DNA from 2 places in the Pseudonocardia sp. DxW genome. Region 2 is predicted to be linked to the other one. Evidence: predicted binding sites of a transcription regulator. Region 2 holds the regulator's gene; the other holds the start of a gene.
What was found. The regulator HspR, encoded in region 2, represses chaperone genes until heat shock. The targets are predictions, from matches to a motif close to ANNTTGAGTNNNNNNNACTCAANNT.
Positions count from the first base shown of each region.

Region 1: a site for HspR is predicted at 1,154-1,178, ahead of dnaK (molecular chaperone DnaK). Genes of this name have one in related genera too.

Region 1 is NZ_JBZFLK010000004.1:350,689-354,971, reverse strand. Features, by position in the region: gene dnaK (molecular chaperone DnaK) at 1-1,130, opposite strand, end outside; gene ACVJO7_RS08945 (DUF3558 family protein) at 1,406-1,921, shown strand; gene ACVJO7_RS08940 (PE domain-containing protein) at 1,992-2,381, shown strand; gene ACVJO7_RS08935 (hypothetical protein) at 2,387-3,673, shown strand; gene ACVJO7_RS08930 (ESX secretion-associated protein EspG) at 3,714-4,283, shown strand, end outside.
Region 2 is NZ_JBZFLK010000019.1:376-4,658, reverse strand. Features, by position in the region: gene ACVJO7_RS25350 (ABC transporter substrate-binding protein) at 1-1,342, opposite strand, end outside; gene ACVJO7_RS25345 (MDR family MFS transporter) at 1,500-2,798, shown strand; gene ACVJO7_RS25340 (heat shock protein transcriptional repressor HspR) at 2,823-3,296, opposite strand; gene dnaJ (molecular chaperone DnaJ) at 3,302-4,283, opposite strand, start outside.

The DNA of each region.
Region 1 (4,283 bases), on a different contig from region 2:
TCGATGCCGAGGGACAGCGGCGTGACGTCGAGGAGCAGGACGTCCTTGACCTCACCGCGGAGCACACCGGCCTGCAGGGCGGCGCCTGCGGCGACGACCTCGTCCGGGTTGACGCCCTTGTTGGGCTCCTTGCCGCCGGTCAGCTCCTTGACGAGCTCGGTGACGGCGGGCATCCGGGTGGAGCCACCGACGAGCACGACGTGGTCGATCGCGCTGACCGAGATGCCGGCGTCCTTGATGACCTGGTTGAACGGCTGGCGGGTCCGGTCGAGCAGGTCCTGGGTGATCCGCTGGAACTCCGCGCGGGACAGCGTCTCGTCCAGGAACAGCGGGTTCTTGTCCGAGTCGACCGTGATGTAGGGCAGGTTGATGCTGGTCGAGGACGAGCTGGACAGCTCGATCTTCGCCTTCTCCGCGGCCTCACGCAGCCGCTGCATCGCCATCTTGTCCTTGGTCAGGTCGATGCCCTGCGAGCTCTTGAACTTGTCGACGAGCCAGGTGACGATCCGCTCGTCCCAGTCGTCGCCACCGAGGTGGTTGTCGCCGTTGGTCGCCTTGACCTCGACGACGCCCTCGGCGATCTCCAGCAGGGACACGTCGAACGTGCCGCCACCCAGGTCGAAGACCAGGATGGTCTGCTCCTTCTCGCCCTTGTCCAGCCCGTAGGCCAGCGCGGCCGCGGTCGGCTCGTTGACGATCCGGAGCACGTTCAGACCGGCGATCTGGCCGGCCTCCTTGGTCGCCTGCCGCTGCGCGTCCTCGAAGTACGCGGGGACGGTGATGACCGCGTCGGTCACCTCGTCGCCCAGGTAGGCCTCGGCGTCCCGCTTGAGCTTCTGCAGGACGCGGGCGCTGATCTCCTGCGCCGCGTAGGTCTTGCCGTCGATGTCCGGCGTCTTCCAGTCGGTGCCGATGTGGCGCTTGACCGAGCGGAAGGTGCGGTCGGAGTTCGTGACGGCCTGGTTCTTCGCGGACTGACCGGTGAGAACCTCACCGTTGCGGGCGAACGCGACGACCGACGGAGTGGTGCGGGCACCCTCCGAGTTCGCGATCACCGTCGGCTCGCCACCCTCGAGGACGGCGACGACGGAGTTGGTGGTCCCGAGGTCGATACCGACCGTACGAGCCATGGTGACTGCCTCCGTGTAGTACGAGTATGAGTGCGTCCGGCTCAAGTTGTACCAGGCCGGGGAGCACGGTGCGCATCGCCCTTGAGTAGGCCCTGCTCAACTTGCTCTCACGCTGGTCAACGGACGCCCCCGCAGAGTTGTTCCGACCCGGCTCAACTTTTTTCGACGCGTTCGGGCGTGCGGGTGGTGGGCCGCGGACTAGCCTGTGGATCTTCCATCGCGCAACGGAGGACGACGTGGGCCGATCAGGTTGGCGCGGCACGACCGTCCTGCTGGTGCTCCTCGGCATCGCCAGCGCCGTCGCCGGTTGTTCCGCCGACGAGCCTGCGGGCCCCATACCCGACCGCCCCCGGGACATCGACGTGTCCCGGCTCGATCCGTGTGACTCGCTCACCGAACAGCAACTCGGATCCCGCGGCCTCGGAACCGGGACCCCGGGCACCACCACGGTCAACGGCGCGACAGCGCGGGACTGCACCTGGATCGGTTCCCGAATCGGCGCAGGTGTCCAGTTCATCCCGCTCGGCGCCGACGCCGCGGCGACGGAACGCGGGTCGCGGATGCTCCTCGTGGCCGGCTTCGGCGCGGTCGAGGGGGCACCGGAGACCAACAACGGTCCCGGTCTCCCCGCCTTCTGCCAGATCGCCGTCGATGCCGGGCCGCAACAGACCGTCCGGGTCCAGATCAACAACGGCAGGCCGGACACCGGCGGGGACCCGCAGGCGATCCGCGACGTGTGCCGGCAGGCCGAGGACGTCGCAGAGGCCGTACTGACCACCATCGGTGGCTGACGGGTTCACCATCGCAACGGCGTCCTGGCGAAGGTCCACGCTCGGTCCGCGTCGTCCGTAGGTTCCGACCGTGTCCTCACCCGCGCACAGTCCCCGTGACAGCGCCTCCGACGAGCTCCTCCTCCAGGTCGACGTCGCCAACGTCCTCCAGGTCCGGGACGTCCTGGTCACCCAGATCGAGTCCATGCGACGCGCGCTCGACAATGCCGACCGCCGGCTGAACCTCGAGCCGTGCGGCAGCGACCCGGTGTCGATCCAGGCGGCGGAGAACTTCAGGAGAAAGATCGAGGGGTTCAAGGCCGTCCACTGGGCCCACGTCGCCGAGCTCCGGGAGGCCGCGGACAGGCTCGCCGAAGCCGCCCGGCACTACGGATTCACCGACGACGAGCTCGGTCGATCCTTCGGCTCCGCCCCGATGCCGTCGACCCATCCGGGCGATGCCCCTCCCGGCGGGAGGTGAGCAGCATGTCTCTGTTCCGCTGCTACAACTTCGCGGCTTTCGACATGGCGACCAAGTTCGGCTGGGTGGACGGGAAGCCCGGGATCGCGGCGACGCTGCCGGTCTCCGACGGCATGCGATCCCTCAGCGGTTCACTCCAGGAATCGGGTGACGTGGCCGACCGCCGGATCACCGATCTCGAGATCGCCTGGCAGGGCACCGCCTCGGACGCGGCCCGGAACTCGCTCGCCGCCACCTCCTCGGGGATGGCGGACACCGCCGCCGTCACCGGCAACGGCGCCGAGCGGCTCGTCGACCACGGCCACTCGTTCGAGACGATGCGCAAGCAGATCACCTACGTGGACCCGGCCGACCACAGCTGGTTCCAGCGCTCGGTCGACAACATGTCGGAGGCGTGGCACTCGCTGTGGGGGCGGGGCGCGGACCACGTCACGATCGCCGAGCGCAACCTGGTGAACGACGAGATCGCCAACCGGGCGCTGGACCGCTACGCCGCCGAGACCTCCGCGACCGACGACGACTTCGCCGGCGCCGCCCCACCGCCGGCAGGGGGGCCGCCCGGGACCGGCCAGCAGGGCGGCGGGGGTGGCGGTGGCGGGCCGGTGGCAGGCCCGGACACCCGCACGGTGCCCCCGCCGATCACCGGTCCCGGCGGTCCCGCCCCGGGGCCGCCCGCGCCACCGGGCACCGGCGGTCCGGACATCCCGGACATCGGTGGTCCCGGCGGGCCGCACGTCCCGGGCGGCGGGGGCTCCGGGGGGCCGACCGGCCCACCCGGACCGGGGGTACCGGAGCCGCCCGACACGCACCGGCCGGACACCGTGAGCCAGGCCGAGGTCGTGGCCGGTCCCCCCGATCGGCTGCCGGGCCCCGGCACGCCACCGGGACCGGAACGGCCGTGGGCGCCCGACCGGCCGGCGACCCCGTTCGGCCCGCTACCCGGCCCGGGGGCCCGCTGCCCGGCCCGGGCGGCCTGCGCACCGGCGACCAGCTCGCCCGCGACTTCGCCGAACGGGCCCGGCAACAGCAGCTGGTCCCCGGCCCCGGGCGCGGTGCGCGAGCGCCCGAACCGCACCCGGCACCGGGGCGCGGCGGCGGATGGGGCCCGCCGGGCGCCCGGCCCGGCCCGGCCGATCCCACGACGTACACGGGCCGGCCCGCGGAGGCCCGCGGGTCCGGCTTCCCCGGCGGGTACGGCCCGATGTCCGGCGCCGGCGCCGGGACCGGCGGCGGGCAGGACCACCGCAACCGCTACGTCGTCCCCACCGACGAGGTCTTCGACATCGACGTGACGGCCACCGACGCCGTCCTCGGCCCGGACGAGGACCACCGGTGACCGGCCGCGCGCCGGGTGCCGCCGCGCCGGGGCCGCTGCTCGACTGGCGACGGGCGACCGTGCTGGGCGCCGCCGAGTTCGACGTCGCCCGCGACCTGCTGGACCTGGGCCGCGGCCCGGCGGTGCTCGGCGTGCTCAGTCCCGGCCCGACCGACGTCGAGCGGGCCGGGGTGGTCCGTGCGGCGACCCGGTCGCTGGCCGCGCGCGGACTGCTCGGCGCAGGCGGGTTCCGATCCGCCCTGGTCGACGACCTGCGCACCGTCGTCGCACCCGAGTTCCAGCACGATCTCGTCGTCTCCCCGCCCACCGCCCAGCAGGCGCTCATCGGGTACCGGTCCGGGCGGGCCGTGCTCGCCACCCGGATCGGTGACGACGTCGCGCTGCTCCGGGTGCCGCCCGAGCAGGCCGCCGCCGCCCTGGTGGAGCTGCTCGGGCCGCTCGCCCGCGGACCGGGCCCGACCGTGCGGATCCCGGCGCGGGTACTCGCCGGCGCCGCCGCCGCGGCGGCGGGCGACCGCACCCGCTGGGTGGCCGAGCTGCTGCGGCGCGGCTGCTCGGGCGCCGAG
Region 2 (4,283 bases):
AGCAGTACCGGTTGATGTTGTACGAGCCGTCGCAGCTGTAGTCCGAGGTCAGGGTGGCGCCGGCGTCCGGGACGTCGATCAGGTAGCTGCGCGAGAGCAGGTACATGTCGTAGTCGCCGCCGAGCAGCGCCGACTCCCGGGCGTCGTAGTCGCCGACCTGGATGTTCGCCTCGATCCCGGCCGCCCGCAGCATCTCCTGCACCGCGGTCGCCAGGGTCGGCAGCTCGGCGCGGGTGCTGTAGGTGCCCAGCTCCACCCGCAGCGGGTTGTCCGGGCCGAATCCGGCCTCGGCGAGCAGCTGCCGGGCGCGGGCCGGGTCGGCGGGCGGCGGCGGGTCCTGCGATCCCCAGCTGACGGCCGGGCCGAACAGCTCCGAGGCGGGCACCGCGGACCCGGCGAGCGCCTGCTCGCCGAGCGCCGTCCGGTCGACGGCGGCGGTGACGGCCTGCCGGACCCGGATGTCGTCGAACGGCGCCCGCGACTGGTTGAGCAGCAGCGACGCCGTCCGCGGGGCGGCGACGGTCTCGTTGGTGTACTCGTCGCCGGTGAACTCCAGGGCCGCCGCCTCTGGCAGCTCCTGGGCGATGTCGGCGTCCCCGGCGCGCAGCGCGAGCGCGCGGGCCGACGGGTCGGGCACGAAGTTCGCGGTGATCGCGGCGAGCTGCGGCCGCTCGCCCCAGTAGGTGTCGTTGCGCTCCAGGGTGACCGACTGGGTGCCGTTCAGCTGGGTGATCGTCATCGGGCCGGTGCCGGTGCCCTGCACCGCCGGCGGTGTCGCACCGAACGCCGACGGCGCGAGGATCGCGGCGTTCGCGCTGCTCAGGCGCAACGGCAGGATGGGGTCCGGCGCGGTGGTGGTGATCCGGACGGCGTCGGCCCCGTCCGCGGCCGCCGCCAGGCCGATGCCGCGCAGCGCGCGCGGCGGCGCCTCGACGCCCGCGGTCCAGTTGAGCGCGGTGGCGACGGCCTCGCCGGTGAGCGGCTCGCCGTTCTGGAAGGTGACGTCCGGACGCAGCTCGAAGCGCCAGGTCCGGGGATCGTCGGCCTGCTGCTCCCAGCCGGTCGCCAGCGCGGGGCGCGCCTCGCCGTCCGCGCCGGAGGCGACCAGCGACTCCGTCACACCCAGCTGGGACAGGACGAACGCGTCGTCGGTGTCCACCGCGTAACCGGCCCCCGGGCCGAACGCCATCGCGAGCGTCAGCTCGCCGTCCGGGACGATCTCACCCGTTCCGCCGCCCGGGCCACCACAGGCGGTGAGTATCGCGGCACTCGCGGCGAGTGCCGCGGCGACACGGAGTGGGGAACGACGGCGTCGTGCGACGGCGACCGGAACGGCGGGCATGCGATGGGTCCTCTCCGGCGCCACGGATCAGGTGTCACCCGGCGCCCGGAAGATCCTCGGAAAGGGTGAGCAGATGGTCAAGCAAGTGCTGGCATGCGCATATCTACCTACTGCCATCGAGTCGCTGCTGCAAGAGCCGACCTGATACCACTTGTCCGTGCTCCGCAGCCTGCTCCGCCGTCCGGCGGATCCCGAGTCGGACCCGCGCCCGCCGGCGCCGCCGCGCGCCGGCCGCTGGGCCCGGTTCGGCGCGCTCCCGCCCGTCATGAAGCTGCTGATCTCCACTCAGTTGGCTTTCAACGTCGGCTTCTACATGGTCCTGCCGTACCTGGCGACGCACCTGGCGGAGGATCTCGGGCTGGCCGCGGCGGCGGTCGGGCTGGTGCTGGGCCTGCGCACGTTCAGCCAGCAGGGGCTGTTCGTCGTCGGCGGCGCGCTCACCGACCGGTTCGGCGCGAAGCCCGTCGTGCTCGTCGGCTGCGTGCTGCGTGTGATCGGTTTCATCCTCCTCGGCGCCGCCGGAACGCTGCCCGCGGTGATCGGCGGGGCGCTGCTGACCGGATTCGCCGCGGCGCTGTTCTCCCCCGCGGTGGAGTCGTCGCTGGCGCGCGAGGCGGGCGAGCGCGAGCGGGCCGGGGAGGGGCCGCCACGGACCGAGGTGTTCGGGATGTTCGCCGTCGCGGGCCAGGTCGGGACGGTCACCGGGCCGCTGGTCGGTACCGCACTGCTGCTGGTCGACTTCCGCACCGCCTGCCTGGTCGCGGCGTTCGGGTTCGTCCTGGTCGGGCTCGCGCACTGGCGCTGGCTGCCGTGGCGGACCGCGGAGCGGGCCGGTTCCCCGATCCTCGCGGGCTGGGGCGAGGTGCTCGGCAACCGCCGGTTCATGGTCTTCGCCGCCGGCTACTCGGGCTGGCTGCTCACCTACAACCAGCTCTACCTGGCGCTGCCCGCCGAGCTGGAGCGGGTCGACCGGACCGCGGCGCTCGGCTTCCTGTTCGTGATGATGTCGGTGCTGGTCATCACGCTGCAGCTGCGGGTGACGGGCTGGTCGCGCCGGCTCGGCGCCGGCCGGGCGGTGGTCCTCGGCTTCTGCCTGATGACCGCGTCGTTCCTGGTGGTCGCGGTCGCCCGGCTGCTGCCCGACCTGCCGGGATGGTGGGTGCTCGCACCGGCCGTCACGATGGTGCTGCTGCTGACTTTCGGCGAGATGTTCGCGGTGCCGGTCGCGCAGGACCTGGTGCCCCGGCTCGCCGGGGAGCGGCGGCTGGGGGCGCACTTCGGGGTGCTCGCCTCGTTCGGCGGGCTGATGGTGCTCATCGGGTCGACCACCGTCGGGGCGCTGCTCGATCCGGCGTTCCCGCCCGCGCTGCCGTTCCTGGTGCTGGCGGCGGTCCCGCTGGCGGGGGCGCTGGTGCTCGGCCTGCTGGCGCGCCGGGGCGCGCTGGCCGCCGCCTGACCCGGCGTGCCCGGCCCGGCGCGCTCAGTCCGGTGGGGCCGGCCGCCAGCGGACGACGGCCTGCCGCCGGTCCACCGGGACCAGGTCGCGACGGTAGGAGCGGTGCACCGCGGCGGTGGCGTGCGCGGCCGCGGCCCGGACGGCGTCCAGCTCGGCGGTCGTCTCCTCCAGCCGGGCCCGCAGCTCGTCGACCAGCTGCTCCAGCTCGATGATCCGCTTCACCCCGGCGAGGTTGACGCCCTCGTCCTGGGAGAGCCGCTGCACCTCGCGGAGCAGGGCGATGTCGCGCTGGGAGTACCGGCGCCCGCCGCCGGCCGCCCGGCCCGGGCTGACCAGCCCGAGCCGGTCGTAGCTGCGCAGCGTCTGGGCGTGCAGCCCGGACAGCTGGGCCGCCACCGAGATGACGAAGACCGGGCTGTCGTGGGCGACGCCCACCGCCTCCTCGTCCGGGTCGTCCGGCCGCCGGGAGCCACCCGGGGGTCGTCCGGATCCGGCCACCGCACTCACCTCCTGGCGTTACCGAGCAGATCGGCCCGTGGGTCGTACGACTTCGTCGCCTCGGCGTAGGCCTGCAGCGCCGCGGTCGCCGACTCGTCCAGCTTCTGCGGCACCGCGACCTCGACGGTGACCAGCAGGTTGCCCTTCTTGCCGTTCTTGCGCTCCACCCCGCGACCGGCGACCCGGAACGTGCGCCCGCTGGCGGTCCCGGCCGGGATCTTCAGCGAGACGGTGCCGTCGAGGGTGGGCACCGTCAGCGTGGCACCCAGCGCGAGCTCGGGGAAGGTCACCGGGACGGTGAGGGTGAGGTCGTCCGGGTTCTTCTTCGAGCGGCCGAACAGCCGGTGCGGCGTGACGGAGATGGTGACGTACAGGTCCCCGGCGGGTGCCCCGCCGCGGCCGGGCTCGCCCTGACCGGCGAGCCGGACCTTCTGCCCGTTGTCCACACCGGCCGGCACCCGGACGCTCAGCGACCGGGTGCGGGTCGAGACGCCGTCGCCGTGGCACTCGGGGCAGGGGTCGTCGATGATCCGGCCGGTCCCGCGGCAGTCGCGGCACGGCTCGGAGAACGAGAACGCGCCCTGGCTGCGGCTGACCAGCCCGGCACCGGCACAGGTGGGGCAGGTCCGCGGGGCGCTCCCGGGCCGGGACCCGGTGCCGCCGCACCGCTCACAGCGCCCGGGCGAGGACAGCGTGATCGGGACGGTGGCGCCGCGCACCGCGTCGTCGAACGAGATCGTCAGGCTGCTCTCGACGTCCTGCCCGCGGCGGGCGCCGGTCGGGCCGAAACCGCCACCGCCGCCACCGCTGTTGTTGCGGGCCGCGCGGCCGAAGATGTCGCCGAGGATGTCGCTGAAGTCGCCGGATCCGCCAGCGCCGCCACCCGCGCCCTGACCGAACAGGTCGTTGATGTCGAAGCCGCCCGGGCCGCCGCCCGCGCCGGGACGGCCGCCGGCGCCGCCGGGGAAACCGCCGCCGGTGCCGAAG